DNA from 3 places in the Cytobacillus sp. GQ23 genome. Region 2 is predicted to be linked to each of the others. Evidence: riboswitches for the same ligand, from Rfam matches in the RefSeq annotation. Region 2 holds a riboswitch; each other region holds the start of a gene.
The links. A riboswitch is a leader RNA that binds a small molecule or an ion and turns the genes downstream of it on or off. The one in region 2 is predicted to bind thiamine pyrophosphate.
Positions count from the first base shown of each region.

Region 1: another riboswitch for thiamine pyrophosphate. It lies ahead of thiW (energy coupling factor transporter S component ThiW); the one in region 2 lies ahead of thiC (phosphomethylpyrimidine synthase ThiC).
Region 3: another riboswitch for thiamine pyrophosphate. It lies ahead of AC6CHU_RS12980 (ABC transporter substrate-binding protein); the one in region 2 lies ahead of thiC (phosphomethylpyrimidine synthase ThiC).

Region 1 is NZ_JCAXER010000013.1:87,196-97,356, reverse strand. Features, by position in the region: gene gvpO (gas vesicle protein GvpO) at 1-158, opposite strand, end outside; gene gvpJ (gas vesicle protein GvpJ) at 224-484, opposite strand; gene gvpQ (gas vesicle protein GvpQ) at 506-979, opposite strand; gene AC6CHU_RS12645 (gas vesicle protein GvpP) at 1,016-1,522, opposite strand; gene gvpA (gas vesicle structural protein GvpA) at 1,564-1,824, opposite strand; gene tenA (thiaminase II) at 2,181-2,870, opposite strand; TPP riboswitch at 2,929-3,031, opposite strand; gene thiW (energy coupling factor transporter S component ThiW) at 3,182-3,673, opposite strand; TPP riboswitch at 3,787-3,902, opposite strand; gene AC6CHU_RS12625 (alpha-hydroxy-acid oxidizing protein) at 4,130-5,248, opposite strand; gene AC6CHU_RS12620 (PaaI family thioesterase) at 5,423-5,794, shown strand; gene AC6CHU_RS12615 (DUF2512 family protein) at 5,879-6,265, shown strand; gene AC6CHU_RS12610 (hypothetical protein) at 6,339-6,476, opposite strand; gene AC6CHU_RS12605 (TerC family protein) at 6,673-7,455, opposite strand; gene AC6CHU_RS12600 (FbpB family small basic protein) at 7,470-7,595, opposite strand; gene AC6CHU_RS12595 (hypothetical protein) at 7,914-8,909, opposite strand; gene AC6CHU_RS12590 (hypothetical protein) at 9,201-9,518, shown strand; gene AC6CHU_RS12585 (FbpB family small basic protein) at 10,066-10,161, opposite strand, start outside.
Region 2 is NZ_JCAXER010000037.1:5,446-15,606, reverse strand. Features, by position in the region: gene thiS (sulfur carrier protein ThiS) at 1-127, opposite strand, end outside; gene thiO (glycine oxidase ThiO) at 124-1,263, opposite strand; gene AC6CHU_RS23260 (thiamine phosphate synthase) at 1,263-1,871, opposite strand; TPP riboswitch at 1,957-2,067, opposite strand; gene thiC (phosphomethylpyrimidine synthase ThiC) at 2,090-3,874, opposite strand; TPP riboswitch at 4,001-4,115, opposite strand; gene AC6CHU_RS23250 (hypothetical protein) at 4,326-4,562, opposite strand; gene AC6CHU_RS23245 (bifunctional metallophosphatase/5'-nucleotidase) at 4,705-6,339, shown strand; gene AC6CHU_RS23240 (hypothetical protein) at 6,443-6,676, shown strand; gene AC6CHU_RS23235 (DUF3267 domain-containing protein) at 6,685-7,221, opposite strand; gene AC6CHU_RS23230 (hypothetical protein) at 7,452-7,871, shown strand; gene AC6CHU_RS23225 (cation diffusion facilitator family transporter) at 7,907-8,776, opposite strand; gene AC6CHU_RS23220 (DUF2935 domain-containing protein) at 9,005-9,793, opposite strand; gene AC6CHU_RS23215 (hypothetical protein) at 9,950-10,161, opposite strand, start outside.
Region 3 is NZ_JCAXER010000014.1:15,627-25,787, reverse strand. Features, by position in the region: gene AC6CHU_RS13000 (TatD family hydrolase) at 1-653, opposite strand, end outside; gene AC6CHU_RS12995 (ABC transporter ATP-binding protein) at 665-1,399, opposite strand; gene AC6CHU_RS12990 (ABC transporter permease) at 1,396-2,163, opposite strand; gene AC6CHU_RS12985 (thiamine-binding protein) at 2,160-2,453, opposite strand; gene AC6CHU_RS12980 (ABC transporter substrate-binding protein) at 2,468-3,466, opposite strand; TPP riboswitch at 3,577-3,685, opposite strand; gene AC6CHU_RS12975 (YkvA family protein) at 3,763-4,176, opposite strand; gene AC6CHU_RS12970 (NAD-dependent deacylase) at 4,325-5,047, shown strand; gene tatA (twin-arginine translocase TatA/TatE family subunit) at 5,158-5,331, shown strand; gene treP (PTS system trehalose-specific EIIBC component) at 5,603-7,009, shown strand; gene AC6CHU_RS12955 (glycoside hydrolase family 13 protein) at 7,096-8,772, shown strand; gene treC (alpha,alpha-phosphotrehalase) at 8,989-10,161, shown strand, end outside.

The sequences.
Region 1 (10,161 bases), on a different contig from region 2:
TTTGCGTATTTTTTCATATATTCCTTTTCTTCTATTACTTCTACAGTAAGCTTCCAGCCTTTATTTTCACTCTCTTCCACGGAGGTGATTTTGTGTACTGGGGCCACATATTCATTAAAAAATTCAGTTACATTTCCAATGATTTTTTTGATCTCCATACTTGCCTCCCGCTAAAGCATCAGAGGCCAGGATTTAATAATCCTGGCTATGCTTCCCGTACTTTTTAGATACTGAATCGTGCCTGTCTGTCATTCTGCTGAAGTGACAGGCCGTTTTCTTCCACCTCATCACGAAGAAGTCCCACAGCCTCTGCATAACGGAGCCAGGTATCCACACTTGCAATAACTACTCTTGCCTCTACTGTTAAGATTTCAATTCCGACAACTGACACCCTTACAAATGCATCGATTACAATGCCTTTATCCAGAATACGGTCAATTACCTCCGCTAAACTGGAACTATCTGTACTTTTTTGAACTGCCATTGCTTATTCTCCTTTCTCCAATTAAGAACCCATGGTCTTAATGTCATTTGAGGATTTAATATTTTCATAGGTTTTAATTTTAGTAGCACTTTTCATATCCTTTGCCTTCTTTATCCCGCTGACGCTTTTGAGATTTTTGACACCTTTTACTTTTCTCTTATCGTCATGTTTATCTTCATTTGCTGAAGACATTTTCTCTTGGAAGCTTTCCCCGGCTTCAACAACCTTTCCCAGCTTCTCTCTTGCAGAAAGCAATACTTCCTGGGTTTTTTCTTTTGCTTCTCCTGCTTTTTCATGGACATTATCGGCAAAATCGTCTCGTGCACTCTCCAGCTTCTCGGTAAATTCTTCTCCTTTGTTCTGAATACTTTCTGTGATTTTCTCCTTTGCCTTTTCCGCTACTACTTCCTTTGCTTTTTCTTTCAGCGGCTCCGGGGCACGCTTAATCGCACTTTTTGCAATCTTTTTAACGACTTTCCTTACTCTTTTGTCCATCTAAATCACCCCGGTTCATAAAAAAAAGACTTATTGTTACTTGGATTCCACCAGATCGTTCAACATATTTTCAATTCTTTGCAGACGTTCATTTAAGTGTTTGTTCTCTTCCTTGATTTCCTGATACTTCTCATCTCCTCCGCGATCCTTTTTAGGAGAAAGAAGTCCGTCCTCAATTTTACTCAGATAACCCTCAGCTAAATGTTTAACACTGTTTTGTGCTTGCCCGGCAAGAAGCTCCTGGGCCGTCTTTTTAAATTCCTTTCCTGCAACCTTTACAAATTCAGAATCGCTTAAGTTTGAAATGATTTTTTTGCTCGTCTGAGGATTCGCAAGCAACCCTATTCCTGCTCCTACAACCCCGCCCACAATAGCCAGATTCATAGAAAAGTTAGAGCCTTCCTTCTTTTCTTTCAATTCATTGCCGTTTTCGGCTTGCTCATTTTCTTCGCTGCACTGATTTACTTCCTGATTTTGTGTTGCTTCACTGCTCTGATTATTAATTTCATTTCCTGTCTGATTGTTTGCTTCTTGATTTTCCATGTTTACTGCCTCATTTCTTTTTAATGTTTAATTTTTTTTCTCTATACGCTAAATTGCGGTTTCTGATTTTGTCCTCTATCCATAAGGCCATCCTCTTGCACTTCATCTGTTAATAAACCAACCGCTTCAGCATAGCGCAGCCACGTATCCACACTGGCAATGACCACTCGCGCTTCAACTGTCAGAATTTCGATCCCGACAAGAGAAACTCTCACAAATGCATCAATCACAATTCCTTTGTCTAAGATCCTGTCTATAACTTCTGCAAGGCTGGAGCTATCCGTACTTTTTTGAACACTCATATTTCCATCTCCTTTCGGCTTTTGCATAGCGGGACGATGTACGAGTAAATTTAGGGTTTAAGTTATAAATACCTTCAGGCCAGAAGGTTAAAACGGGGCATAAATTACCATTCCCAATCTTTTCTTGAAATTTTTCATCACTTCGCTTTCCAGTAATATTAGAAAGTGATTAAACATCCGTTTCTGAGTATCAACCGTTTGATTATTACAATTTCATTACATTCGTTTAGAGCCACTCTTTGAGCATTTTTAAACGTTTTTTATAACAAAAAAGAGGCGCACTATTTAGTGCACCCCCTACTATGAATTTTAATTTTCGAAACACCTGCAGTAAGAGCTTCAGGCAAATAATGGTTTTATGAAGTTGCTGCCGGAATGCCTGCCGGCCACTTTTCACAGGTATAAGCCATCTCCCAGAAACCAAGCTCCAGCTGGCAGCTTTTCCGGAAAGCATCCTTCATCCGCTGTCTTTCTTCCGGTGATGCCCCTTCAGCAAGCTCATCCAAACGGTTTCTCATATTCATGGTCACCGCTTCGACTCTTAGATTTGCATAAAATGAGATCCATGGATAAAACGGATGGTTCTCATCTGGCTCATATTGCTTCATGAGCTCAAGCCCAATCTCCCAATATGTCCATGGACAAGGCAATAATGCAGCGAGGATTTCACCCATTCCGCCTGTGTGGGCATGATACATCATATGTTTTACATAATGATCAGCTGTCGGAGGGAGCGGATACCCCTGCAATGCTTCATAATCTACCCCAATCTGCTGGCAGAAATTATGATGAGGATGCACTTCGCTGTTCAATACAAATTCTATCTGCTGATTAAAATAAGCAATATCCTTGCGCTCCGCAGATTTTGAAATGGCAATCCCATAAATATGCATGAATGCATTCAAATACTCAAAGTCCGCTTTAATGTAATGAGCAAGCGCCTCTTTCGGCACATCTCCTCTCCCAATGCCCTGGACAAATGGGTGCTCAAATATCATCTGAAATAAATCTTCATTTTCTTTGCGCAAAATCTCTGAAAAAGTCATAAAAAATAGCCTCCTATTAAACTCAGAAGCTGCCGGGGAAAAAGCATGAGGATTTAGATTGAGGTCCTCACTGCTTCCCTGCGCTGGCATTATCCAGATCAGGTTCCAAGGGACAAAGGAAAAAGCTCCTTATCTCAGCCGTAGCGCCCCTAGCAGTTTTCTAACGTTTTTAATTGTTTTTTACCTAGCTTGAAGTTTTCCTCTCATAACTTTGGGATATCGCTATAAATCCGTGAAAAATGCTCATAAAGTCAGGTTATTCTTCTGGAATTCCTCGTCCTGAGCATACCCAACCGCATTCCATCCCAAAATCATCCCATTGCTCGAATCAGATTTTTCTCTTTAACCTTCGCCAATACCATCCAGCCTATCGCCGCACCGGCAATGCTGCTGATCAGAAACGGCGGCATGAAGAAGAATGCACCAGCTGAACTGCCCATGAGAAGCTTTGCGTACGGAACGGCAAACAATGCACCAATTATGCCGGTGCCCACTACCTCTCCAATGGCAGCCCATATTTTCCGTCTGAATTTCAAATAAAGAACACCAGCCAAAAACGCACCGATCATTCCGCCTGGGAACGCAAGCAGCGTCCCGAATCCAAGCAAATTACGCAGCAATGCAATCATAAAAGCGACAGCTGCTGCCGGCAGGGGACCAAGTGTCACCGCTGCCAATACATTTACCGCATGCTGGACCGGATAGGCCTTAGCTGCTCCTGCGGGAAACCAGAGCAAATGGGATCCGAGTGTCCCTATTGCTACAAATAAAGCCATCGCAGTTAACAATCGGGTTTTGTTCATCTATACCTCCTTTCTAAAAGGGCAGCCTGATTGCTTATCAGGATGAGAAGTATGTATACAAAAAAGCCAGATCCCGACAAGGACCTGGCTTGGTTAAAGTAAATGAATCGACATATAGTCAAATCCTACTTCCCTCCGCTGGCATTAACCAGATCAGGTCCATAAGAGTCGGAAAGCTATACGCGCTTTCCTCTCAGCCCACGCATTCGGGGCACCCCTAGTAGTTACATAGATATTTAATTTGATAAGCTACTTCAAGCTTATCAAATTATTCCGTCAATGTCATCAATCTTTTCGCTTATATACTTTTCTTGATGGATTGAATTAAGCGCTCATCATTTTCTGCTGCGGAGCTTTGAACAGATTCGTCATTAATTAGCGCAATAGGCTTGTCCGTTTTCATTTTGGCTCTTTTTCATAGACTATAATTTTTCATGGCAGGAAGTTTGATAACACTTAATACTTCATTCGAATTAGCTGCAGACCGGCAATATCCTTTAAGCTCCCTACCCCTGCCAGGGAAAGCGACACTTTTGTTTCTTCTATAAAGTTGGCAAGTACTTTTTCAACTCCAGCCTGCCCGCCAATGGCCAGGCCATACACATACGGCCTCCCCAGGCAAACGGCGTCGGCTCCCAGCGCCAGAGCTTTAACCACATCTGAACCTCGTCGAATGCCGCTGTCAAACAAAACCGGGATCCGCCCTTTAACTTCCTTCGCAATCGGTCCGAGCGCATCAATCGCCGCAATCACTCCATCAAGCTGTCTGCCGCCATGATTGGAGACAATGATTCCATCTATCCCTCTTTCAACGGCCAGCCCGGCATCTTCAGGGTGGAGAATGCCCTTTAATAAAATGGGCAGGCTTGTTTTCTCCTTTAATCTCGCAATATGCTCCCAGCTTAATGTTGGATGATGAATATTATTAAGGATTCCCTGTACGATATCGCCATCCTGGAGAGAGGCCATAAAGACTGGATCACTTTCATAATTAGCTTTTCCATAGCCAAGCTTTAAGGGGGAAAAGTTATTTCTTAGATCAGCCTCCCTCCATCCCATCATCACCGTATCAACCGTTAACACAATGGCCTCATACCCCGCTTCCTCCGCGCGCCGGACCATGCTGAACGATGCTTCTTCATAATTGGACCAATATAGCTGGAACCATTTGGGACTCGTGCCTGTGGTGCTGGCTATTTCTTCAATGGAATAACTGGAAACTGTGCTCTGGATAAATGGAATGCCAAATGAAGCTGCTGCACGTGCAGATGCCATTTCTCCCTCATTATGTTCAAGCCGCTGCATTCCAATCGGAGCAAGGAAAATAGGATAAGGATATGTTTTTCCAAATATGTTCACACTTATATCCGGCATGGAAACATCCTTCAGCATTCTCGGCACAATTGAGTATTTTGCAAAGGAGTCGATATTCTTTCTAAGCGTTTCTTCCCCGCCGGCTCCTGATTGAACATAGCCAAAACCGTCTGCTCCCATCACTTTCTCCGCTTCCTTTTCAAGCTCCTTAAATGAAATAGGAAAGTTTTCAGCGAAACTAATATTCTCTACTTTTGCCATTTTCCCGCCCGCCTTTTTTTGAATTTATTGAAAATAATATCATTTTTATGGATTATTTGAAACCATGTAATAATTTTGGAGTCTCTCCCTGGCAAAAAAAGAGTCTCAATAAGCAGGGATTTCACAAAGAATCGGGAATAACCATCTTAACTAAATGAAATTGGAGTGTACCAAATGTTAATCAAGCAGCCTTTTGATGAGTTTCTGAAATTCCATTACGAAAGAGTCAGTAAAAGTAATATGAAAGTCACTTTGCCAGTCCAGCCGCTCTTTATTAACAGCGCTGGACTGGTTCATGGAGGAATTATCTCTACTCTTGCAGATGTAGCGATGGGAAATATTTTTGAGCCGGGTGAAGATCAGCTGCAGTCTGTGGTGACCGCTGATTTAAAGGTAACGTTCCTAAAGGGCGCGACAGGGGAATATCTAATTGCCGATGCTCACCTCGTTAAAAGAGGACGAACTCTCAGCCATACGGATTGCCTGATTTATAACGATCAGGATCAGGTGGTTGCCAAAGCATCGGGGATTTTCGCGTCGATCTAGGGAAACTTCCAATTTTCTGTAATTTAATGATTATCCCCCCTGTCTCAGGGTATAGTTACCTAAAACAAGAGGGAGGATTTCACCATGGAGCATATTGAAGCGATATTGCTTAAATTTGTTATGATTACCGCAATGCTGGGAATTATTTTGACTGGAATTTTTGATATCAGCTTTACTGAAACACTCATTATTAGCGTCATTCTCACTCTAGGGGCTTATGTTCTGGGGGATATGATGATATTCCGTATGTCAGGTGACGAAACAGAGCATACAAAAAGGAATACCATAGCAACCATTTCTGACATTGGTTTAAGCTTTTTTGCCATCTGGCTTTTATGTGAATTAATGGTGTCCGGGAAAGACGGCTTGGCAATGGCAGCCTTTATCTCTGCCCTTTTGATAGGTGCAGGTGAATGGTTCTTTCATGTATACTTGGATAAACGCGTTTTTGCTTATGATGGACATAAATGATATCTGAAGAGACCTCTGCAGGGTCTCTTTTTTTACTTTATGGCCGAAAATGGATATACGAAAGACATATGTTTTAGTATTCGATCTCATTATAATCCTTAGGCTGAGGTACCGGCTGATCCTCTTCATGCTTTCCAAATTCATTGACAAGCTCCATCTCTTCTTTGGGGCCTTGTGTCTGTTTTGTATTTTGCTTATCTCTTTTAGACAATCTATTTTGCTCCCTTCGTTCCGTTTCTAAAATTAATATTTCCCATTTACTGCATTTCACTCATAAATAGAGGATTTTTCCTCCATTTGATTTAAAAGTTCTTCAGCAGGCAGCAACAGGGATCAGGGCAAATCAATCAAACGTTTGATTGATTTGTGTTCACTAAAAAAAGGCGGATAATTTCCGCCCTTTTTGATCAGCTTGCTTGTTCCTCTGCTGGCACTTCCTGTTTCTCCTTAGAAAGGAACCATCCAGCCAATGCAATTCCAACTAATACAGCATAGAATGTAATTTTCCATTCAGCTGACTTAGCAAAACCTTCAGGAAGGATTTCAAGAGCCGGATGTGACATTGTATAGACAGCCAGTTTAACACCAACCCAGCCGACAATACCAAAAGCTGCAATCTCAAGCCCAGGTCTGCGATGAAGCAGATCCACAAAGAGATTTGCGGCAAAACGCATAATGATTAATCCAATCATACCGCCGGCAAAGATGACAAAGAATTTTCCGCCGTCAAGTCCGCCTACATGGCCTAGACCTGAATCCGGAAGTGCTACAGCCAATGCGACTGCCGCCAGAATAGAGTCTACAGCGAAAGCAATATCAGCAAGTTCTACTTTGAAAACCGTCAGCCAAAAGCCTGATTGTTTTTTGGGCTTGGTAACCCCTGCTTCTTCCTCACCTTTTTTCACAAGAAACTTTCTTAATATATGATTAGCCGCGATGAACAGAAGATATAATGCTCCAATGGCTTGAACCTGCCATACGTCAACTAAATATGAAATCGCAAATAAGGATCCGAAACGGAAAACAAAGGCTCCAGCCAATCCGTAGAATAAAGCCCTTTTCCTCTGCTCTTCTGGAAGATGCTTAACCATAATCGCAAGCACCAGCGCATTATCAGCAGCCAATAGACCCTCCAATGCCACAAGCAGCAGCAATACCCAGCCATACTCAAGTATCAATGACAATTCCATCTAAAACACCCTCCCTATTTCACCTTTGTGTATCTTTCGTCTAAACGCTTTTCAATTTTTGCCAGCAATTGTTGATCTTTCAGCAGCTCTTCTTTGTTTTTCTTAACTAATTCTGCGAATGACATCTTTGCTTTTTTCATCCTGGTCTCCTTTCCTTCTAATTTTATAAGTATTGAAAGCTTCACACTGTTTCCCTGCAGTTATGTCGATTGAGGATTTCCATGCCGTCTTTATAAGGCAATAAAAAAACCTCTACCAGCAGGCGGTAAAGGTTTAAAAAACAAAAAGACCTTTACCCGAAACAGGCAAAGGTCTTGCTAACAACGTTAAGGTTGCCAACAAAGCCGGGAGCTCTTAACTCCGAAATGACGACTCTGTTGTAAAAGCTACTCCCCTTTAGGAGAAACTATTCAACTATTTAAAATAATCATACTCTAATTTGTTCAAAATGTCAATACTTAAGCAAATCGGTAATAAATTAAAATGAAAGTCGCTAGGACGAAAATAAAGTTCAGAAATACAAACACAAATTGATCTGCCTTCGTTTTGTGCAGCTTGATCGGCGGGTTATAGAAAGATACTCCTTCAATGATGAAAATAATCAGCACAATATGGATCATAAAATGCCCGATCACCTCTGTCATGCCAAACAGCATTGTAGTTGTGATGAAAATAACTGTCACGACGAAACCAACTACACGGTTAAGAATCCCTACTACAAGAAGGTAACCGACTACAAACTCAATAAATGCAGCCATAACAACGAATGCGGCAGGTGAAAAGCCGAATGTCGGGACTCCATGATTGGCCACAATATCCAGAGACATGCTTGGATATACCCATTTTTCAACAGCCACCCAGCATAAAGATAAACCTGTGCCCAAATATAAGAATGGAAATCCAACCTTCTCCAGCTTCGTGCTGCCGACCAGCAGTACCCCAATAATGGCAACATAATATCCATAATCAAGCATGTGGAATAAGCCATTCTGCATGGTAACGTACACAAACAGCCCCAGTAAAATTACGGCCCCGGCCTTTGTTGAAAAATGATGCGGAATTAGCAGAAAGCCAATTGCTGCCCATGTTAAAATCAATGCAATCGTATTGGTTAAATGAAATTCAGGCGCAAATAGTGTTCCATTCGTTACCTGGAGGATTAATGCGGCAGCCGTTCCATACTTCAAAATATATCTGCTGTATTTGCGGAACCCTGAGAGCCAGTCATCAAGCTTCTTAACTTTAGCCCATTGTGATGTCCTCGGTATAACCAATGTCAATAATGCAAGGACAATCGCAGCTGTCAGGGCCAGTCCCATAAATAAAGGTGATAATATATTTTCAATGGTTTCCTTTTGAGGTACCACGTTCGTGAACCATTTCACATGAGCACTTGTAAAAAAAGGTGTCATGATTAAGCCTAATATTATTAATAACTGAAATATTTTCTTCATGGCTATTGTGCCTCCTTGATGGCTAATAAAAATATATAAACAATATAAGTACAGTTTTAATATAATATACTTCTTATCCATGTAGAGTATTCAAAAATGAACATTATGTGAAATAATTCACATAATGTACAGTTCATGTATTATTACCTTAACTCTTGTAAAACTCTTTTCAATTCCTTTAAACTCCTGTTCCAGCAGTAAAAAAGTTCGAATCCTGTCAGATTCTTTTAGTTTACTAATCTTAAAATAGTGGTTATGATGATAGTTATAATCATGCAAAGGGGTGAGGGAATGAGGAAACGACGGGTAATGCCGCTTTTAATGCTATCTGTTTTTTTATCCTTTCTCATAACCCAATACCCTGGTGTCCATTATAATGACATTCCGATGGACCAAAGCAAAGCAGTAACAGTTTCGGACTATACCGAGAGCTTCCTATTAAAAGATGATCCTAAAAAGCATATCTTCACACTGGATATAATCTCTTTATCCATTACAATCCTGACAGTTATCCTTTTTATATATAGTGCGCTGCACTTCGCCCGCAGGAAAAAGATATTTTATACTCCAATCTTCTATGAGGCGAATTATGTTATTCAAGCTCCTTAATTGTCCAGCAAAACAATTAAAGGAGGAAGGCATAATGTGGATTAGATTTTTATTGATCGGTTTATTTTCATTAACAGCTTCCAGCCTGTTCTTTTATCAGGGAATGGAAATGTATCATGCTTTCACAGATTTCTTTAGACAAAAATAAGAAATTGGCGCCCAGGGACTCCCTGGGCGTTTTTATTAATATATTTAGTTCCCTTGGTTCCATCCGCTTATTTTTGGGGTGCATTAATCCGCTTCATACCCTATGGTCTGTTCTCAAAGGTGCGATTCATCCACATTGGGTCCCTTCACTCCCTCCAGCATCTCCTCAATGGCCCTATTCTTCCTCTTTAGTTCCCTTTATTCACCCTTGTCTATTCTTCCTTATTAGGTCCTTTCACTCCCTATTGCCTCTCCTCAACGGCACTATTCTCCCTCATCAGTTCCTTTCATTCTCTCCTCTTCCAAAAGCACTAATCCTAAATACACCTGCAGCCATTCGGCTTTTCAAAAAAGCCATAAAAAAACCGGCCTGCTTTATTCCCAGGCCGGGTATACTTTCTTACTGTGCTTTTGCGTATTTATCGTCTATTTTTTTTTCGATCTTCTCAAGCTCACGACGATCTTTTAAAAGTTCTTCTTTATTATGCTTTATCAT
Region 2 (10,161 bases):
CCAAAATATGCTGGTTTAACTCGACAATGACTACCTTTTTTTCCAAATGAAAGTGCTCGAGCAAAAGTGAAACTGATTGAACTGACTTCGGCAGCAGCACAGCATCACCATTAATGACAATATTCATATAACCACCCCTTTTGACGATTGGTCTAAATATTCAAGGCGGGACAGCTCAAACGGGTTAGGCTTCTCCGTCCTGCCTTCGAGGATGTCTGCCATCAGCTCTCCTGTTGCCGGAGCGAGGAGGATCCCATTGCGGAAATGCCCCGCTGCAATATATAACCCATCAATGACTGGATGTTGTCCCAAAAAAGGCTGCCCATCAGCCGATTGCGGGCGAATTCCTGTCCAGGCTCGTTCCCATTCTGCATTCGCGATATCCGGCACCAGGTTTTGAGCCTTTTCCATCAGCTGGGAAATACCCTCAACGGTCACCTTTTCATCAAATGAGTTTGCTTTAACCGTTGCCCCAACTACCAGCCTTCCGGATTGCTTGGGAACGATATAACATCCGTGTGAAAAGATCGTCCCTTGTACAAGCGTTTTATCAGCCTTGACCGAGAAGCACTCGCCTTTAACCGGAATAATGGGCAGCACAAGGCCCGTTCTTTCAAGAATCTCCCTGCTCCAGGCACCGGAAGCAACGATAACGGAATCAGCCAGAAATTCTCCCTGGCTGGTTCTAACCCCATACACCCTTTCACCTTTTAAAATAAAATCTGTTACCTGTGTATACTCAAAAATTTCTGCGCCGAGGGTCATTGAAGCTTTTGCAAAGGCAAGGGATAATTCATATGCCTGTACCTGTCCATCATTCGGTATATACATCGCACCCCTTAATTTGGCTGATACGAATGGTTCACGTTTAATCAGGTCATCAATGGAAAACCATTCGGCATCCTCTCCCGCTTTTTGCTGGCTTTCTACTAATCTTTTTAAACTCATCTCCTCTGCAATATTATCTGCCACTCTATATACACCCTTATTTTGATAGCCGATATGCACTTGTGATAACTCTTCCAGTTCAGGAATCAGGGTCCGGTACATGGAGCGGCTTTTGCATGCGAGCTGGAACAGCGGGCCGTCTTCGGTCAGTTCCGTTTGCGCTCCTAAAATTCCAGCAGCCGCCCCGGAAGCCTTACCAGCTATTTTTCCCTTATCCAAAACAGCCACTTTATACCCTCTTTTTGCCAGTTGAAAAGCAATGGAGCTGCCATTAATGCCTCCGCCGATTATAACGGCGTCAAACCTTTTCCTCATCATATCCCCTCCTCATTTAACATTTTTGAAAAGAGCTTTGCTGCCTCCGCAGGCTCCTTTGCCTGCAATATCCCTGACATGACAGCAATGCCATCTGCCCCTGCCTCCAGGACTTCAAGTACGTTCTCTGGTTTAATGCCTCCAATTGCCAATACCGGAATGTCTACTGCCTTTTTTAGAGCCTCCAAAGACCCCGTGCCCCTTGGCGGGATTCCCTTCTTGGAGTCTGTTTCGAATATATGCCCATACAGGAGATAATCAGCCCCCTGTTTGGCAGCCTCTTCAGCAGCCTCAAGTGAATGTACAGAACAGCCGACAGGTACATCCGGAAAACGCATTTTTACAATATCAGCCGGCAGACTGTGATAAGCAAGATGCACACCCGCTTTAAACGCCCAGGCAACATCGGCGCGATCATTTATAATGATTTTTCTAACTGGAATACCCTTTTTAAGAAGGTGCTCTGCTGCTTCATATAACTCCCTTGATGTTCGATGTTTTTCCCTTAAATGAAAGCGATCCGTAAAGGGTTCAAGTTCAACTGCCATTTCAGCGAAGGCCACTGGAGATAGCTTTCCATCAGATATAACATGCAGCTGTTTTTTCATAGCAGTCGCCCCTAAGTTTTTTAGATTTTTTTGCAATAAAAAACCACCTTCTAAATAGAAAGCGGGGGTATGAGCCATAGAATTCAGACCCGATCCTCCACTTCCCTACGCTGGTATTTTAGCCAGATCAGGTTCCAAGGGTCTTAAAGCCTTTGCTTTAATCTCAGCCTTCAAACAGGCACCCCCAGCGGATATCATTCTATTAAACTATAAAAAGACTACTGATAAATGTTTCCACCGGCCTTATTAAATTCCTCAGCTTTTTCTTCCATGCCCTTCTGTATCGATTCGCTGGTTCCAATCTGATGCTCTTTTGCATAATTCCGGATATCCTGCGAAATTCTCATGCTGCAGAATTTTGGCCCGCACATGGAGCAGAAATGAGCGGTTTTTGCCCCTTCAGCCGGAAGGGTTTCATCATGGAATTCCAATGCCCGCTCAGGATCCAATGAGAGGTTGAATTGATCTCTCCAGCGGAATTCAAAACGGGCTTTTGACAGGGCATCGTCCCTTTTTTGCGCACCAGGATGCCCCTTTGCCAAATCTGCTGCATGAGCGGCAATTTTATACGTAATGACGCCTTCACGCACATCGTCTCTATTTGGCAAACCCAAATGTTCTTTAGGGGTGACATAGCAAAGCATCGCTGTTCCATACCAGCCTATCATGGCAGCCCCGATGGCAGAGGTAATATGATCATAGCCCGGAGCTATATCTGTCGTAAGAGGCCCAAGCGTGTAGAATGGTGCTTCTTTACAGATTTCCAATTGCTTATCCATATTCTCCTTGATTAAATGCATGGGAACATGGCCGGGTCCCTCGACCATTACCTGCACATCGTGATCCCAGGCAATTTTCGTCAGCTCACCAAGTGTTTCGAGCTCCGCAAACTGAGCCTCGTCATTTGCATCTGCAATCGATCCCGGCCGGAGTCCATCCCCTAAGGAGAAGGCCACATCATAAGCTTTCATGATTTCGCAGATTTCTTCAAAGTGTGTATATAAAAAGTTCTCTTTATGATGGTGCAGACACCATTGGGCCATGATGGACCCGCCTCTGGACACAATTCCAGTCAGCCTTTTGGCAGTAAGCGGTACATAACGCAAAAGGACACCTGCATGTATTGTAAAATAATCAACACCCTGCTCTGCCTGTTCGATTAACGTATCCCTATACACTTCCCATGTGAGGTCCTCAGCAATTCCATTCACCTTCTCCAAAGCTTGATATATCGGCACCGTCCCAACAGGAACAGCAGAATTTCTGATAATCCATTCACGTGTTGTGTGAATATTTTTGCCAGTTGATAGATCCATAATTGTATCTGCTCCCCAGCGTGTGGCCCATGTCATCTTCTCAACCTCTTCTTCAATAGAAGATGAGACTGCTGAGTTTCCAATGTTCGCATTAATCTTCACATGGAAATTCCGTCCGATTATCATTGGCTCTGTCTCAGGATGATTGATATTAGAAGGAATAATGGCACGTCCTCTCGCTACTTCGGACCGAACAAATTCCGGTTCCATATTTTCCCGAATAGCTATAAACTCCATCTCCGGTGTTATGATCCCTTTTTTTGCATAGTGAAGCTGGGTGACATTTTTCCCTTTTATTGCTTTCAGTGGCTTGCGGGATAGACATGGAAAAAGTTTATGATTAGCACGCGGATCATCTTCATTAAGGTAGCCGTTGTCCTCGGGCTTTATTTTCCGCCCATCATATTCTTCTACATCTTCGCGTTCTTGAATCCACCGGCTTCTTATAGGAGGAAGCCCTTTTTTTAGATTTGCCGTATGCTGAGGGTCTGTATAAGGGCCGCTCGTATCATAGACGCGAACCGGCTCATTTACTTGCTGACCAAAACTTCCGGTGGTGGGACTTAATTCTATCTCACGCATCGGAACCTTTATGTCAGGTCTCGATCCTTCCACATAGATTTTCCTGCTGCCAGTAAAGCTCGACATAATAGAAATACTTTCATGATTTAATGAACTTGCAGTCATTGTTATCTCTCCCTTATTCAAAAATATAGGGACGAGACCTGGAACCGGGAAGTGCCGGATATGTAAAAAAGCCGGTCCACATAATGATGGACCGGCTTAACCGCAGATGTCTTTGCACAAAGAAACTTTTGCACATTCTAACTTCCCCACGCTGGTATAATCCAGATCAGGTCCAAAGAGTCAAGAAACTTTAGCGCGTTTCTCTCTCAGCCCAAGCTATTGGGCACCCCTAGTTATTACTATTTAATTCTACTTTAGTATACATAATTCAGAAAACAAATAAAAGGTATTTCTGCAAACGTGAATCAAAAAGCTTTCACCTTTTCACGCATGGATCCTTCTCCTAAATGCCCTGCGGCATTTCTGATTAGACATTCAAATTCTAAAAAAAACATAAAAACGCCTGACATAAGCAGACGTTTTTCCATAAATTTAAGATGTGCAGCATCATTTAATTCTCTTCTGAACCCCCTTCGTTCATATCCAGATTCTCTTCACCCTGTGGAGATTCTTCATTCATTCCGGGATCCTGCATTTCACTATCTTCCTTATTGTTTTCATCCATTTGATTATCTTCCAATTCTACATCTTCGGTTTCCGGCGGCGGCTCCTGCTCATCTGTTCCGCACCCTGCCAACAATAATCCTGCACCTAATGGGACTGAAAGCAAAAGCTTCTTATAATTCATGTGTTTTCATCTCCTTTGGCAGTATTATGTTTCTTTAAGACCTTACCCTTTTGGCAGGATTACAAACTTGACATCCTATCATCCGATTAAATTCCTGATTCAGGCAAATACTAACCCTGCCACAACTACTGGAGGACGAAGAATGAAAATGCTTTTCTCCCTTATATTATTTAGCATCCTGGGAATGCCTTTATACAGCGGACAGCATGCAAAATATGAACAATGGAATCAGCAGGGTCTTTCTGAAGGATATCACGGCCATGTGGAAGAACGCATAGAAGAACCATATAAGCATATTCAATTGCTGGGCATTAATGATTTCCATGGGCAGCTGAATGTCACTCGTCTGGTCAACGGCAGGCCAGCAGGACGTGCTGATTACCTTGCTGCCTATTTACGTAAGCGTGCTGCTGAAAATGAAAATACCCTTTTGCTTCATGCTGGGGACATGATTGGAGCCAGCCCGCCGGTATCTGCGCTTCTGAGGGATGAACCGACTATTGAATTTTTGAATAGGATGGGGTTTGATATCGGCACGATTGGCAATCATGAATTCGACCGGGGTTCTGATGAGCTGCTTCGCCTGCTGACAGGCAGCAGCCCTTCTGCAGGAAAAGATTACTCTGGATCCCAATTCCCATGGATTGCAGCCAATGTCATAAATCAAAAGTCAGGTAAACCCTTCCTTCCTCCCTATAAGATCATAAACATTAGCGGCATCCCAATTGGATTTATCGGAGTCATCATGAGAGAAACACCAGCTATAACAGCACCTGACAGTGTGAAAGATTTAATCTTCACTGATGAAGCTGAAGCCATCAACAAATATGCCCGAGAACTTCAAAAACAAGGTGTAAGAGCCATTGTAGTATTAGCACATGTTCCAGGCGAATCCAGACCAAATGGACAACAAGCCAGTGGCCAGCTGATTGATTTGGCACATCTAGTGGGTGATGAAGTAGATGTCATTTTTGGAGGACACAGCCATACTTATCTGAACAGTGTTGTAGATGGTAAACTCCTGGTCCAGGCCTATTCATACGGCACAGCCTTTTCTGATGTAGATATAGAAATAGATCCGCAGTCAAAGGATATTGTCCGCAAACACGCAGAAATTGTAACTGTTTATCAGGATCGGATCGAGCCTGCAAGCGATATAACCAGGATAATCGATCGGTATGAAAAAAAGGTAGAATCTGCTGTAAACAGATATATTGGCACTGCTGCTATTCCAATCACGGCCGAACAAAACATAAGCGGTGAATCAGCCTTGGGCAATCTTATTGCTGATTCTCAGCGGTCAGCAATGAACACAGACTTCGCTTTTACCAATCCGGAAGGAATCCGCGCAGACATTGATGCCGGCCGTGTTACCTGGGGAAATTTATTTGGGGTCCTTCCCTTCAGTAATCTGCTTGTCAAAATGGACCTGACTGGCAGCCAAATCCGTGAGGTCCTCAATCAGCAATGGCAGCCTAATATAACTAGAATTCTACAGATATCCGGAATTACTTATACTTGGGATGACAGCAGGCCTAAAGGTGAAAAAGTAATAGATATATACCTTCCGGACGGAGCAAAACTCGAACCGGCCAAGATCTATTCGGTCACTGTAAATACTTATCTCGCTAATGGAGGAGATAATTTCACCGTATTTCTAAATGGGATAAATAGAGTGACTGGCCCCAACGATATTGATGCACTGGAGAAGTATATTCAGCAGCTCCCGCAGCCGTTTAGTTACGCGATTGATGGACGCATAAAAAGAATGAATTAAAAGGACAGTCATGGCGACTGTCCTTTTTCTTGTCCATTTGATACTAATAGCAGGATCTGACTCATATCTTTTCAATAGGATTAAACATGAAAGGAATGGGATAATGAAAAAATATATTTATTTTCTCATGCTGTTCGGCGTTTTCTTTCCCTTTTTTCATAAGACAGCCATTGTTTATGACAACTGGAGATTGTGCACTACTGCTTCTAAATTAATCGGGATCAGGCTATATGGACTGGATTCCATGAGAAATCTCCTTATTTCAGCACTGGCGGCCCTCGCTGCTTTCTTTTTCACACAGCTATTTATAAGATGGGACAGCAAAAATAAAATCTAGCTTTATCACTATTCATATATAGTAAATTGAGGTTTAGTCGGGTGATCAATGACAAGTGCGTCTTTTGGAAATTTTAATAGCTTTTGAAAAAGTGCAAGATCACCAATACAGCCAACTGTCATTATCGCTCCCAGGATTGATAATCCGGGCATATTAAGGACAATTCCAAGAACAAGCGGACCTAAGCCAGTTGGAATGAATGGCAGCAATAAAACCTTTTTCATTTGCTGAACAGTCACTGGCTGTTTGGCATGAGCATAAGCAGCACCTATTTTCCAATTGACTCCCCAGTCTAATTCCTTCCAGGGAACTTTGCCAATATAGCGAAAGCCTGCCAAATGGATGGCTTCATGGAGAATAATGATAAGGATCATTCCAGCAAAGAACATTAGCATACCTGCGAAACCAAAACTCATTTCTCCACCGCGGTAAATCACAGCATGTAAAATGAGGACCCCCAATATAAGCGCTATTGTCGCAAGGAATAAGTATATCTGCAGCTTCATCATTGAAATAGAAACAACCGTTGCTCTTTTATTTTCCAATCTTTTCACCTCTTCAGAATTGGTCAATACTTTACCTACGTATCAGGCAACAGGAAGTTTCAAATCCTTTCACTTTGTCATGCATTCCTCCTTCTTTTGCCTCATGCTCGTGTTTTCGAATTTACAGTTTCTGCCCAAATGGACCTAAAGTAGCTGAAAACACTGTTACCATCACTGATCGCCTTGTATAATCAAGGCAAGAAAGCTGAGAAAGGACTGTGATAAGGAAAGTGCTGTATATATGGGATATTGAAAAAATTATTATACATACATTAAACGAACTGCGCCTCAACATAAATTACGAGTTCAGCAATACTCTCGCTTCACCTATGAGCTACAACGTATCAACGAATACAATCAAATTTAACTACCTGAAAGTGAATGGCTACATAGCCAAAATCAATTTTAAAATAAAAGAGACGGATGAGAATCTGATAAAATTAATGCTTTATCATGAGATTGGCTATTATCTGGATTTCAAAAAAAACAAACATGACATCCGAACCCTTATGTACGGGGATGATGACGAGAAAGAACAGCTCATGGCTGAAATAGAAAAAAACTCCTGGGATTATGGAAGAAAGATAGTGCCTGAACATTTGGTTCATGCCTATGATCATTTTAGGGACTTGGCTAAAATGTTCAGCTGAAAACGAAATGCGCCTCATCTTGAGACGCATTTCGTTTAATTTGGTTCAACATGGACATGAACATCATAAACACCATGATCCTGCATCATTACTTTTTCCACGTGTGTCGCAATATCATGGGCTTCCTTAATATCAAGCGTAGAATTAACCAATATGACCACATCAATCACTTCATTGTTGCCATAGCTTCTGCCTTTAATATCTTTTATGCCTTTAACCCCGTTTACTTTTTTGATAACATCCTGATATTTTTTTATCTTTTTTTCATCAAAACCATCTGACAGCTCATGGGAAGCTTGTACAAAAATATCCCAAGCCGTTTTACATATTAAAAGCCCGACTATAATAGCTGTTAACGGGTCGAGCCATGGCATGTTCAGCTGTGACCCAAATATCCCTATAGCTGTGCCGATACTCACCCAGGCGTCTGAGACATTATCCTTAGCTGCTGCCATTACGGCCTTACTGTTAATTTTAATGGCTAATTTTTTGTTGTATCGGTACACAAAGTACATTGCCGCTCCTGAAAAAACACCGGTATATGCCGCAAAAATATCAGGAGATTCATTAACTCCTTCAAAAATCGATGAAACAGCATTCAACAGTACTTGAATGCCCACAGCAGCCATAATGAAAGACGCTACCATGGATGCAATGGTTTCACTCTTCCAATGTCCATACCCATGATTTTTATCCGGCGGACGCTGAGAAATCCTAAGACCTATAAGTACTGCAATTGAAGCAATAATATCCGTTGTATTATTTAATCCATCCGCTTTCAACGCAGCTGAATCACTCAAATATCCAATTGCTAACTTTAGTATTGAAAGACATATATAAGCTGCGATGCTAATATACGCAGCCCGCTCACCTAATTTAAGATTTTGATACTTTTCTTCTTCCATGCCCCAAGCCTCCTACATTACCCTTGCTTATATTACCAAGCGGGATTCGGTTGGGTCTAGAGCAATCTTTTTGTCTTTTATTAAATAAATAAGCAAAGTGCAATTAAGTTGGACTAACGAAAATTAAGCCAGCCTCGTAATAGGCTGGCTTGATTCATATCAATTTATATATGAAGGAGAAGACATAATTCAAACCGTACGTTGATAATAGATTTTCATCAAGAAAATCTAAGCCCCTTTGAGACTTGCCTCAAACAAATCGATAATTTCCAAAAACCTCTCTGCTTCCCTAAATGTATGATCAGCCAGAAGAGGATGAATATTGCTTTTGATGCGACATGCCTCTATTAATTCCCTGGCAGTTTTCTTAAAATCCCTTAATGAAGCAACAGATACTTTATTCTGGTTTAAGAATTGTCTCATGATTGGCTTCGTTTCGGATTGAGGCTGCATTGAATCCAGGTCCACGGCCTGAAATACCAATTGATCGAAATCATGGCTGAACTCCCTGGCCTGTTCCACCAGCTTTCTTTCAGAAGGGTCTAATAGATGGCCGATAAATTTAGCATGATCGGCCATGATCCTTAGGAAAAATACATTCTCTTCTATTATCGCTTCTGGCTTTGGAGCGAGTATCCCGGAGTTAAGATCTTTTAATCGATTAGCAAAATAAGCTGCTTCCCGGCTGATGTGGTCAATTAATAAAGGATAATTATTTGAACGAATTTCACATCTTAATGTCAAACCTAATACTTTTCTTTTATAGCTCCAGATAGCGGCAGCTGCCTGATAAACCTCGTTATTAAAAGCTTGCACTTGGCCAAGTTCGGAATTTACATTAAACCTTGCCAGCTTCTCCTCAATTCTTTCAAACACAGCAATAAACTGCTGCGCCTCGGCAATAAGCTGTTTCTGCTCATATGTAAAACCCAAACTCAAAAACAAGGCATGTTCTTTCATGATTCTTGACCAAAATTTAATTTCATCCAGTGATCTAGCGACAATTGGGTTCGCCATGTCTTCCCCTCCTTAATTACTCACTCCTTCTCATATATATTTAGGATCTTTCGTTATTATTCCATTTTAAAAATCACTCACTAATCCATTACTTTATGGGCAGATAAACTGGCTGAAAATATAAAAGCTGTTTCCTATAAGAAAGCAGTCATTCTTTTACCCATACTTTGAAAAATCCAGAAAATAGCTATAAACCAAGTAAACTACCATCGCAAACGCAGTTGAGATAAAGCCCCAGCCGAGGGTAATCTGCTCGATTACCAAGTAGTTATTGCAAAGCTGTATAGGCGACCAGATATAAAGCCATCCCAGAGCTAAAAAAAGAATAGTAAAGAAAATAATGAAAGCATGCTTCCAAAATGAACTTA
Region 3 (10,161 bases), on a different contig from region 2:
TGGGCAGGTTTGTTTTTAAAAGGGCCATCAAATTCCCATGGACCGTCTGTTTCGGCCATCAATTTATCGATAGGGAAATCCCGTACAAGGAGCTGTATTTCTTTTTCGTACACAATATCAGGTGTAAAGGAGATATAATATCCATTTGAAACCAGCCTGCTTATGGCTGCGGTGTCACCTTTAAACCAGTGGAAATGAGCCTTTTTAATTGAGTGCTTTTCCAATAAATTGCATACAGTCGGTGCATCATCATAAATTGCATGAAGGGCAATAGGCTTATCCCATTCTTTTGCAAGCTTAATGAATTCTTCGAGAAGTTCAATATACCCGCCAAGCTGCTTTACTCCTTCAGATTTTAAATAGTATGGAAGGCCAACCTCGCCAACAGCAGCCATTTGCTCTTTGTGAATCTTCATCCAGCTGAAAAGCTCTGAAATTTCATGATCACTGGGCAGTGCCTGTTCAGGATGAAAACCAAAGGCAGGTTTAACAAAAGGATAAATTTCCGAAAGAGCAAGGTTTCGTTTACAGGAGGCTAAATCGCTTGAAACTGTTACAAGGGATAGCTGAAATGGCAGCTCATTAAACATTCTTTCTAAATCCATATGACTATATTTATCAAGGTGAATATGGGAATCAATATATTTATCCATGCTCCTGCCTCCTAATGGTTTTTCAGCGCATGATGGATACTTCTTTTGCAGGCAAGGAATTCCTCATTGAGAAGAAGTTCCTCCACCCTTGGCCTGTTAAAGGGTACCACATATTCATTCATTACTTTAGCAGGCTTACTGCTCAGGACCAAAATTCGATCAGACAAGTAAAGGGCTTCTTCAATATTATGTGTTACAAACAGGATTGTCGGTTTATGCTCGTTCCAAATATCAAGAAGCCATTTTTGCATATCATGGCGGGTGAGCTCGTCTAAAGCTGAAAAAGGTTCATCCAGCAATATGATCGGCTGCGGGCTCAATAATGCCCGGATAAAGGCAGCCCTTTGTTTCATTCCTCCCGACAATTCATGAGGATATGCATTTTCATAGTCGCCGAGTCCTGCTTTTTGAAGCATGTTTCTGGCCGTTTCCGGATCGGCTTTTCCCATAATTTCCTGGCCAAGCTTAACATTCTGGAGGATGGTTCTCCATGGCATCAGGGAAGGTGTCTGGGGCATATAGCTAATTGAACCGCGTTTTCCGCTGATTTCTGTATTCCCAAGCTTAATGGAACCTTCATCTGGCAGGAGCATACCGCCAATCAGGTTGAATATAGTGCTTTTTCCGCTGCCGGATGGACCAAGAATCGAAACAAATTCACCTTCATTTACTTGAAAGCTTAAATTGTTTAATACTTGATTGGAATCAAAACTTTTCGATATAGAATTAACCGATAATTGTATCATTTCCTGCCACTCTCCTGGGACTTCCATTTAATAAGCAAACGTTCAGCCAGTAAAATGGCTCCAAAAAGGAGCAAACTTAACAGCATAATCGCAAAAATGGCTACAAAAACACGGTCTGTCCGAAATGAGGAAGAGGCTAGGGTCATATAAACCCCTATTCCGGCTTTAGCTCCAAGCCATTCAGATATGACAGCACCCATCACACTATAGGTTGCAGAGATTTTTAGGCCTGAAAATAAAGATGGAAGGGAATGGGGGAGCTCCAGCTTCCAAAATAGCTGTCCGCTGCTCGCCCCTGCCATCAGCATATAATGCCTGAGTTCTCCCGGTGTTTGCCGAAAACCATCCAATGCTGCAACAGTAATCGGGAAGAAGCATACCAGCGTAATGACAATAAGCTTTGGCAGTATGCCAAATCCGAACCATACAACCAGTAAAGGAGCCAGAACAATTATTGGCACATTTTGAGAAAGGATAAGAAGCGGGTAAACAGACTCCCTAATAAAAGGCAATAAATGCAGTATCACAGCTGTTAGTAATCCAATGACAGTGCCTATGCCAAATCCCCATAGTGAAAGCAGGATTGTCGATTGAAGATGCAGGCGGAAGCCCTCCCAGCCTAAAAACGCCTCCTGAATAATGTCTGTCGGGGGAGGAAGCAGCCAAGATGGGACATCTGCCAGATTCACCGCCAGCTCCCAAAAAATGAATAAAAGAAGGAGAACCGCTGCCGGCCTCCATCCTTTTCTGACTGCACTGATCATGAACGGTACTTCTCCGTTAAATCACTCATTTGAATTCCAGCAGGCTGATATAGGATCTTAACCTGTGAAATGACATTGCTGCTTCCTTTTTCAATCATTTTTCTGTTCATGTCAGCAATGATTTTTAATAAATGTTCTAAATCGCCTTCCATCGTTGTTTCCAGGGGATGAACTTCGTATTTAACACCCGATTGCTGAATGACACTGATTGCTTCATCAACATATGGTATAACATTTTCCCCATCTTTTGTTTTTGGTATGATTTGAATGCTTACAAGTGCGTTTGCCATTTTATAAACTCCCCTTATTCCGGCAGGAAGTCATTTGTAAATGCTTTGCCGGCATCTAATTCTTTTTCTAAAAGACCATTTTCATGCATCCAGTGTGCATAGTTTTCCCAGACTTCAAGCTTTTGTTCTCCCCATCTGGAAGCATCATCCTGATAGCGCGGAGATAGCCACTCCTGGCTCTTTTTGACCAAGTCACTGTCAAGGTCAGGAGCATGCTTTAACAAAATATCAGCTGCTTCGCCAGGTTCGTTGATTGCAAATTCATATCCTTTGGCTGCTGCTTTTACAAATGCTTTGACAGTCTCCGGATCATCTGCAATCATTTTTTCACTAGTTGCCAGTACAGGCGTGTAGTAATCCAGTTTATCAGAGTAGTCTGTAAGGTAGACCATATTAATCTTTTCCCCTCGAAGCTCAGCTTCTACACCTGTCCATCCGTAATAAATCCATGCGAAGTCTATATCTCTTTTAACGGCTGTAAAAAAGTCTGCATCTCCCATGTTCACAATTGACACTTTATCGACATCAGCATTTTCCTTTTTCATTAGAGAGTCAATTACTGATTTTTCTACAGGTGCCCCCCAGCCGCCATAAGTTTTTCCTTCAAAATCTTTCGGCGATTTAATATTTTTTTCAGCAGGGGATGCAAAACCGGAAGTATTGTGCTGAATGACAGCAGCTATTGAAACCAGTGGCACACCCTGTACCCGCGCTTCCGTAATGCTTTCCTGATAGCTGACACCGAAATCTGCCTTGCCTGATGCGGTCAATTGATCTGCTCCTGCCTCACCTGGCATGATGATTTCGACATCAAGTCCTTCTTCTTTAAAATAGCCTTTTTCCTTTGCGGCGTATAAGCCGGTATGATTGGTATTGGGTGTCCAATCCAGAACGACAGTAACCTTTTTCAATTCTTGTTTGCTGCCTGCATCTTCTTTTCCAGTCTGGCCGCTGCCGGCACATCCGGTAAGCAGCAGAAGAAGCGCAGAAATAGCAGCTATACATTTTTTCATAATGAAACCTCCAAAAGCTTTTATGTAGTAAGGAAAGTGGGTATTAGTCTGCCCTGAAAATTAAAAAACGCCCCGGCATAATACCGGGACGCATATAAAAAAACATTTATGATGTTTAAGAATATGTTCCCTACGCCGGTATTAGCCAGATCAGGTTCAAAGGGTCAGCATCTTAAGGATGAAGTCTCAACCGGCACACCGGTTCCCCTACATTTCTTGCTATATAATTTTAACAGACATGAATACTTTCCATCATTATTATAGCAGACAATATAAAAAAGGACAGCATTTGAAATTTATTTCATTTCAATTGTCCTGCTGTCTTTCCAGGTTTTGAATTTCTCAAGCTCCCCTGATATTTGACTGACGGCAAAGCCCAGTACTGCTGCGTCATCCAAAATCCCCATTCCAATTAAAAAGTCTGGAACCAGGTCGATAGGGGAAACAAAGTATAGAATGGAAGCAATAATAAAGATAATTGATTTTTTGGAGATATGCCGGTAATCACCTTTTGACCATGCCCTGACTAAATCAATAAGCAGCTGAAACTTTTCCCATATATCATTTAATGAGGATTTGTTTTTATCTGCTTTAAGTGTCGCCTTTTTTAGCAGTCCTTTCGTTTTTTCGGGATCCTCTGCGTAGCGTTTTGCCCTGGAAGAAAATTTTTTATAGCCATCCTTATAGTCTTTCGTTTCTATTTCAGGCATAGCCATCACTCCTATATTGATAATTCGGGTAAACAGTTATAATTCTATTATTTACCGCATACGTGACATGACATAAACATTTAACCTGAAGAAAAAAATGGAAATAAGCATTAAGCTGTATCAATATATTTAGTGGGAGCTGGTATTTATGATTGAAAAATGGCTGAAGGAATCAAAATATACAGTAATACTAACTGGAGCAGGGATGTCAACGGAAAGCGGGCTGCCTGATTTCAGGTCAGCCAACAATGGATTATGGAACGGGAAAGATCCTGGAAAAATTGCCAGTACGGAAGCATTAAATCAAAATGTGAATGAATTTATAGATTTTTATCGGCACAGGGTAATCGGACTGAAAGAGTGTAATCCTCATAAAGGCCATTATATTCTTGCTGATTGGGAAAAGAGAGGCATGATAAAGAGTATTATAACTCAAAACGTTGATGGATTTCATCGGCTTGCTGGCAGTAAAAATGTATCAGAGCTTCATGGTAATCTGCAGACACTCCACTGCCAGGAATGTAAAGAAGTGTTCCCAAGCGAGGGTTATTTGCATGGGCATACTCAATGTAATTGCGGGGGAATGCTTCGTCCTTCAGTAGTTCTGTTTGGAGAAATGCTGCCGGAGCAGGCATTAGATTTTGCGGCAGATGAATCAGACAAGGCAGAACTATTTATTGTACTGGGATCATCCTTGACTGTGACCCCGGCAAATCAGTTTCCGCTGATAGCGAAACAAAACGGAGCAAAACTGGTGATAATTAATATGGAACCCACTGATTTTGACTTTTATGCAGATGAAGTAATCCATGACCGCAAAATTGGTGACGTACTCGAAGAACTAGATGGCCTTTTAACAGCGGGAGAATGAGTATCTTATAATAAGTCTCGTACTATGATTTTTTGAGCAAGTCCCCTATAATAGACAGTGAACATGATTACTACCGCTTCAAGCGATATGATATATAAGGAGTGTTCAGCATGTTATCAAACATCGGAATTCCAGGCTTAATTCTCATCCTCGTTCTGGCTCTTATTATTTTTGGGCCTAAAAAACTTCCCGAAATAGGGAGAGCATTCGGGGAAACTTTAAAGGAATTTAAGAAATCTACTCGTGATCTCACTAAAGATGATGACGATGATAAAAGAAAATAGCCTACCGGTTTAGAACCGGCTTTGCAGACGATTGGTCTCAAAGCCGGTTTTTCTTTTTTATGGCTTCCAAACGGTGTGAATGGGTATATAAAACAAGGAAAAGAAAAAACAGTTGACTGACATGTATATACAAGATAAAATGAAAGCGTAAACAGATCATGTATATACAAGTTGCTTTGGTTTATATTTATCAAAATTGAGGACCATAAATAAGCACCTTATAACTGTTTTTTTCTTTTATTTGAAAACGGTAACAGGAGGAGAGCGAAGAATGGCTACAAATAAAGAGTCAGCAGAGCAAATCGTAGAAGCTATCGGGGGCAAAGATAATATCGCTGCGGCCACTCATTGTGTAACACGGCTGCGTTTTGCCTTAAAAGATGAAGGCAAAGTCAATAAAGAAAAACTTGAAAATATTGATATAGTGAAAGGGTCCTTCTTCACCAATGGACAATTCCAGGTTGTAATCGGACAAGGCCTCGTTGATAAAGTATATAAAGAAATGACAGAGGCTACCGGAATTGGCGAATCGTCAAAGGAAGAGACCAAAAGTGCTGCTGCCGAAAACTTAAATCCCTTGCAGCGCGGCATTAAAACACTTGCCGATATTTTTATTCCTATCCTGCCAGCTATCGTAACAGCTGGTTTGCTGATGGGAATCAACAACATTATGACTGCGCCAGGTATTTTCTTTGATGAAAAGTCGTTTGTTGAAGTTTATACAAACTGGGCTGATCTGGCTGCGATCATTAACCTGATTGCCAATACTGCTTTCGTATTCCTACCCGGTTTGATTGGATGGAGTGCTGTTAACAGGTTTGGCGGAAGTCCGCTTCTGGGTATTGTGCTTGGTTTGATGCTCGTGCACCCGGATCTTTTAAATGCATGGGGCTATGGTGCTGCAGAGGAAGTTCCAAAGTGGAATTTATTTGGTTTTGAAATTGAGAAAGTAGGTTACCAGGGTCAGGTATTGCCGGTATTATTTGCTTCATATGTGTTGGCTAAGATAGAAGTATTCCTGAGAAAAAGAATTCCTGATGCTTTTCAGCTTCTGACTGTTGCACCGATTGCATTATTAGTAACAGGATTTCTTTCTTTTATTGCCATTGGACCAATTACTTTTACAATCGGCAGCTGGATTACAAATGGTGTTGTCGGAATCTTTGATGCTGTTCCGGCACTTGGAGGATTAATTTATGGGGGGTTATATGCACCGCTTGTAATCACTGGCATGCATCATACTTTCCTTGCTGTTGATTTGCAGTTAATCGGCAGCATTGGCGGCACGTTTTTATGGCCTATGGTTGCATTGTCTAATATTGCACAGGGTTCCGCAGCTTTTGCCATGATGCTGCTTAGCAGAGGAAATGAAAAGCTGAAAGGTCTTGCGCTTACATCTTCAATATCAGCATGGCTGGGCGTTACCGAGCCGGCTATGTTTGGGGTAAATCTTCGCTTTAAGTATCCGTTCTTTGCAGCGATTATTGGGTCGGCGATTGCTGGCATATTCATCACTATTAATGGAGTTAAGGCACCGTCAATAGGTGTAGGCGGATTGCCGGCGTTCTTCTCCATCTTTGCGGAAAATTGGATTCCTTTCTTTATTGGAATGGGAATTGCACTCATAGTTCCGTTTCTATTAACTTTAGCTTTCTCAAAATTTAAAAAAGCCGAATAAACTTGAAGATGCCATGGGGTTCTATGATTCCATGGTATCACCATTTTTAGGCTTTCTCGAAATTTTATTATACCGGAGGTCGCATTATGAAGAAGCATTGGTGGAAAGAAAGTGTAGTTTACCAAATCTACCCTCGGAGCTTCATGGACAGCAATGGAGATGGAATAGGAGATTTGCAGGGAATTATCTCAAGACTGGATTATTTGAAAGAGCTCGGAATTGATGTGGTCTGGCTATCACCGGTTTATAAATCGCCAAATGATGATAATGGCTACGATATCAGTGATTATCAGGATATTATGGAAGAGTTTGGCACCATGAAGGATTGGGAACTGCTTCTTGACGAGCTGCATAAAAGAGGCATTAAACTCATAATGGATCTGGTGGTAAACCATAGTTCAGATGAACATATCTGGTTTTCAGAAGCAAGGAAATCGAAGGATAATCCATATAGGGATTACTATATATGGCGTGAAGGAAAAGATGGAAAAGAGCCGAATAACTGGGGCAGTAATTTCGGCGGATCTGCCTGGGAGCTTGATGAAAGTACAGGAGAATATTATTTGCATCTGTTCTCAAAAAAACAGCCTGATCTAAACTGGGAGAATCAAAAATTAAGAGAAGAAATATACGACATGATGACCTGGTGGCTTGAGAAAGGGATTGATGGGTTCAGAATGGATGTAGTCAACTTTATTTCCAAAGTGGAGGGACTCCCTGATGATGAACCAAAGCCCGGGAAGAAGTATGCTTCTGGCAGCAAGTATTATCGAAATGGCCCAAAAATTCATGAATACTTGCAGGAGATGAATGAAAAGGCCTTATCGAAGTATGATGTTATGACTGTCGGCGAAATGCCTGGTGTTAATCCTGAGTGGGCAAGGCAGTATACAGGAGAATCACGCAATGAATTAAATATGGTTTTCCAGTTTGAACATGTTAGCCTGGATAACGGGCCAAACGGCAAATGGGACCTTAAACCCCTCAATCTGTTTGACTTAAAAACAAATCTGACCAAATGGCAAAATGAGCTGGATGAAATTGGCTGGAACAGTCTTTACTTTAATAATCATGACCAGCCACGCTCTGTTTCAAGATTAGGGAATGATGAAGAGTTTTGGGAGAAGTCGGCAAAGATGCTGGCAACATTGCTGCATATGATGAAAGGAACTCCTTATATTTATCAGGGCGAAGAAATTGGAATGACCAATGTCCGCTACTCAAGCATAGATGAATACAGAGATATAGAAACACTTAATTTTTATAATGAAGCTCTTGATGATGGCTGGACCGAGGAAAAGGCATTAGAAGCTATCTATGCAAAAGGGCGTGATAATGCGCGGACACCAATGCAATGGGATTCTTCTGAGCACGGAGGATTTACGGAAGGAACACCATGGATAAAAGTAAACCCTAACTATAAAGAGATTAATGTCGAAAAGGCCATGAAAAACCCTGACTCTGTTTTTCAGTATTATAAAAAGCTTATTGAACTCAGGAAGAAAAATGAGGTTATTGTTTACGGAAAGTATAACCTTATACTAGATGATCATCCCGAAGTCTATGCCTATACAAGAACACTTGGCAATCAGATACTCCTTGTTATGTGCAACTTCTATGTTGAAAACACTGAAGCAGTACTTCCTGCAGACATCCAGGATAAAAAATTCGAACAACTGATTGGAAATTATAAAGATGTACAAATCAGCAGAACAATCAAGCTTCGTCCTTATGAAGCTCAAGTGCTTCTATTTAACTGCTGATAAAAGATAAGTTGATGAGCAGCATGGTTCACTCATGTTGTTAAATGTAATCCGGGGTGGCAGGTAAGGGACAGGACAGCTGAGCCTCCTCAGGCTAAGCCGAGGAGGCTCACATTACTTCCCGCGGGTTGGCTGCAAATCAACGGGCATAATTCAAAACAAAAAACAGCAAGCTTTGAAAAAAATTTCAAAAAAAATAAAACAGGGTGATTCTAAATGAAACAACCGTGGTGGAAAAAAGCAGTAGTCTATCAAATTTATCCGAAAAGCTTTAACGACACGACAGGAAATGGAGTTGGAGACATTCCTGGAATCATTGCCAAACTGGATTACTTAAAAGAATTAGGTGTGGATGTTGTCTGGCTGACACCGATCTATAAATCTCCACAGCGTGATAACGGGTATGACATCAGCGATTATTTCAGCATCCATGAAGAATATGGAACAATGGCAGACTTTGATAAGCTTCTTGAAGAAGCCCATAATCGTGACATAAAAATCATTATGGATATTGTTGTTAACCATACTTCCACTGAACATGAATGGTTCCAGGAAGCAAAAAAAGCAAAAAACAATCCATACCGGGATTTTTATATCTGGAAAGATCCTAAGGAGGATGGAAGCGAGCCGACAAACTGGGAATCCAAATTCGGCGGAAATGCATGGCAATATGATGAAGCAACTGGCCAATACTATCTTCACCTTTTTGATGTTACACAGGCAGATCTCAATTGGGAAAATGAAGACCTGCGCCGTAAAGTGTATGACATGATGGAATTTTGGTTTAAAAAAGGTGTAGATGGATTTAGACTTGATGTAATCAATCTAATTTCTAAAGATCAGGATTTTCCTGATGATGACGGTTCAGTCCCTCCGGGTGATGGCAGGAAGTTCTATACTGACGGCCCCCGTGTTCACGAATTCATGCACGAAATGAATGAAAAAGTATTCTCAAAGTACGGCAGTATGACGGTCGGGGAAATGTCATCCACTACAATTGATCATTGTATAAAATATTCAAACCCCGAGCGGGAAGAATTAAGCATGACGTTCAATTTCCATCATTTAAAAGTGGACTACCCCAATGGGGAGAAATGGGCACTCGCAGAATTTGATTTTAAGGCCTTAAAGCAGATATTATCGAAATGGCAAACAGAAATGCACAAGGGCGGAGGCTGGAATGCCTTGTTTTGGTGCAATCATGACCAGCCTCGGATTGTATCAAGATATGGTGATGACAAAGAATATCATCGGGAATCTGCAAAAATGCTGGCGACAGCCATTCATATGATGCAGGGGACTCCATATATTTACCAGGGTGAAGAGTTTGGCATGACGAACCCGGGCTTTGAGAGCATTGAGGACTACAGAGATGTGGAATCACTGAAC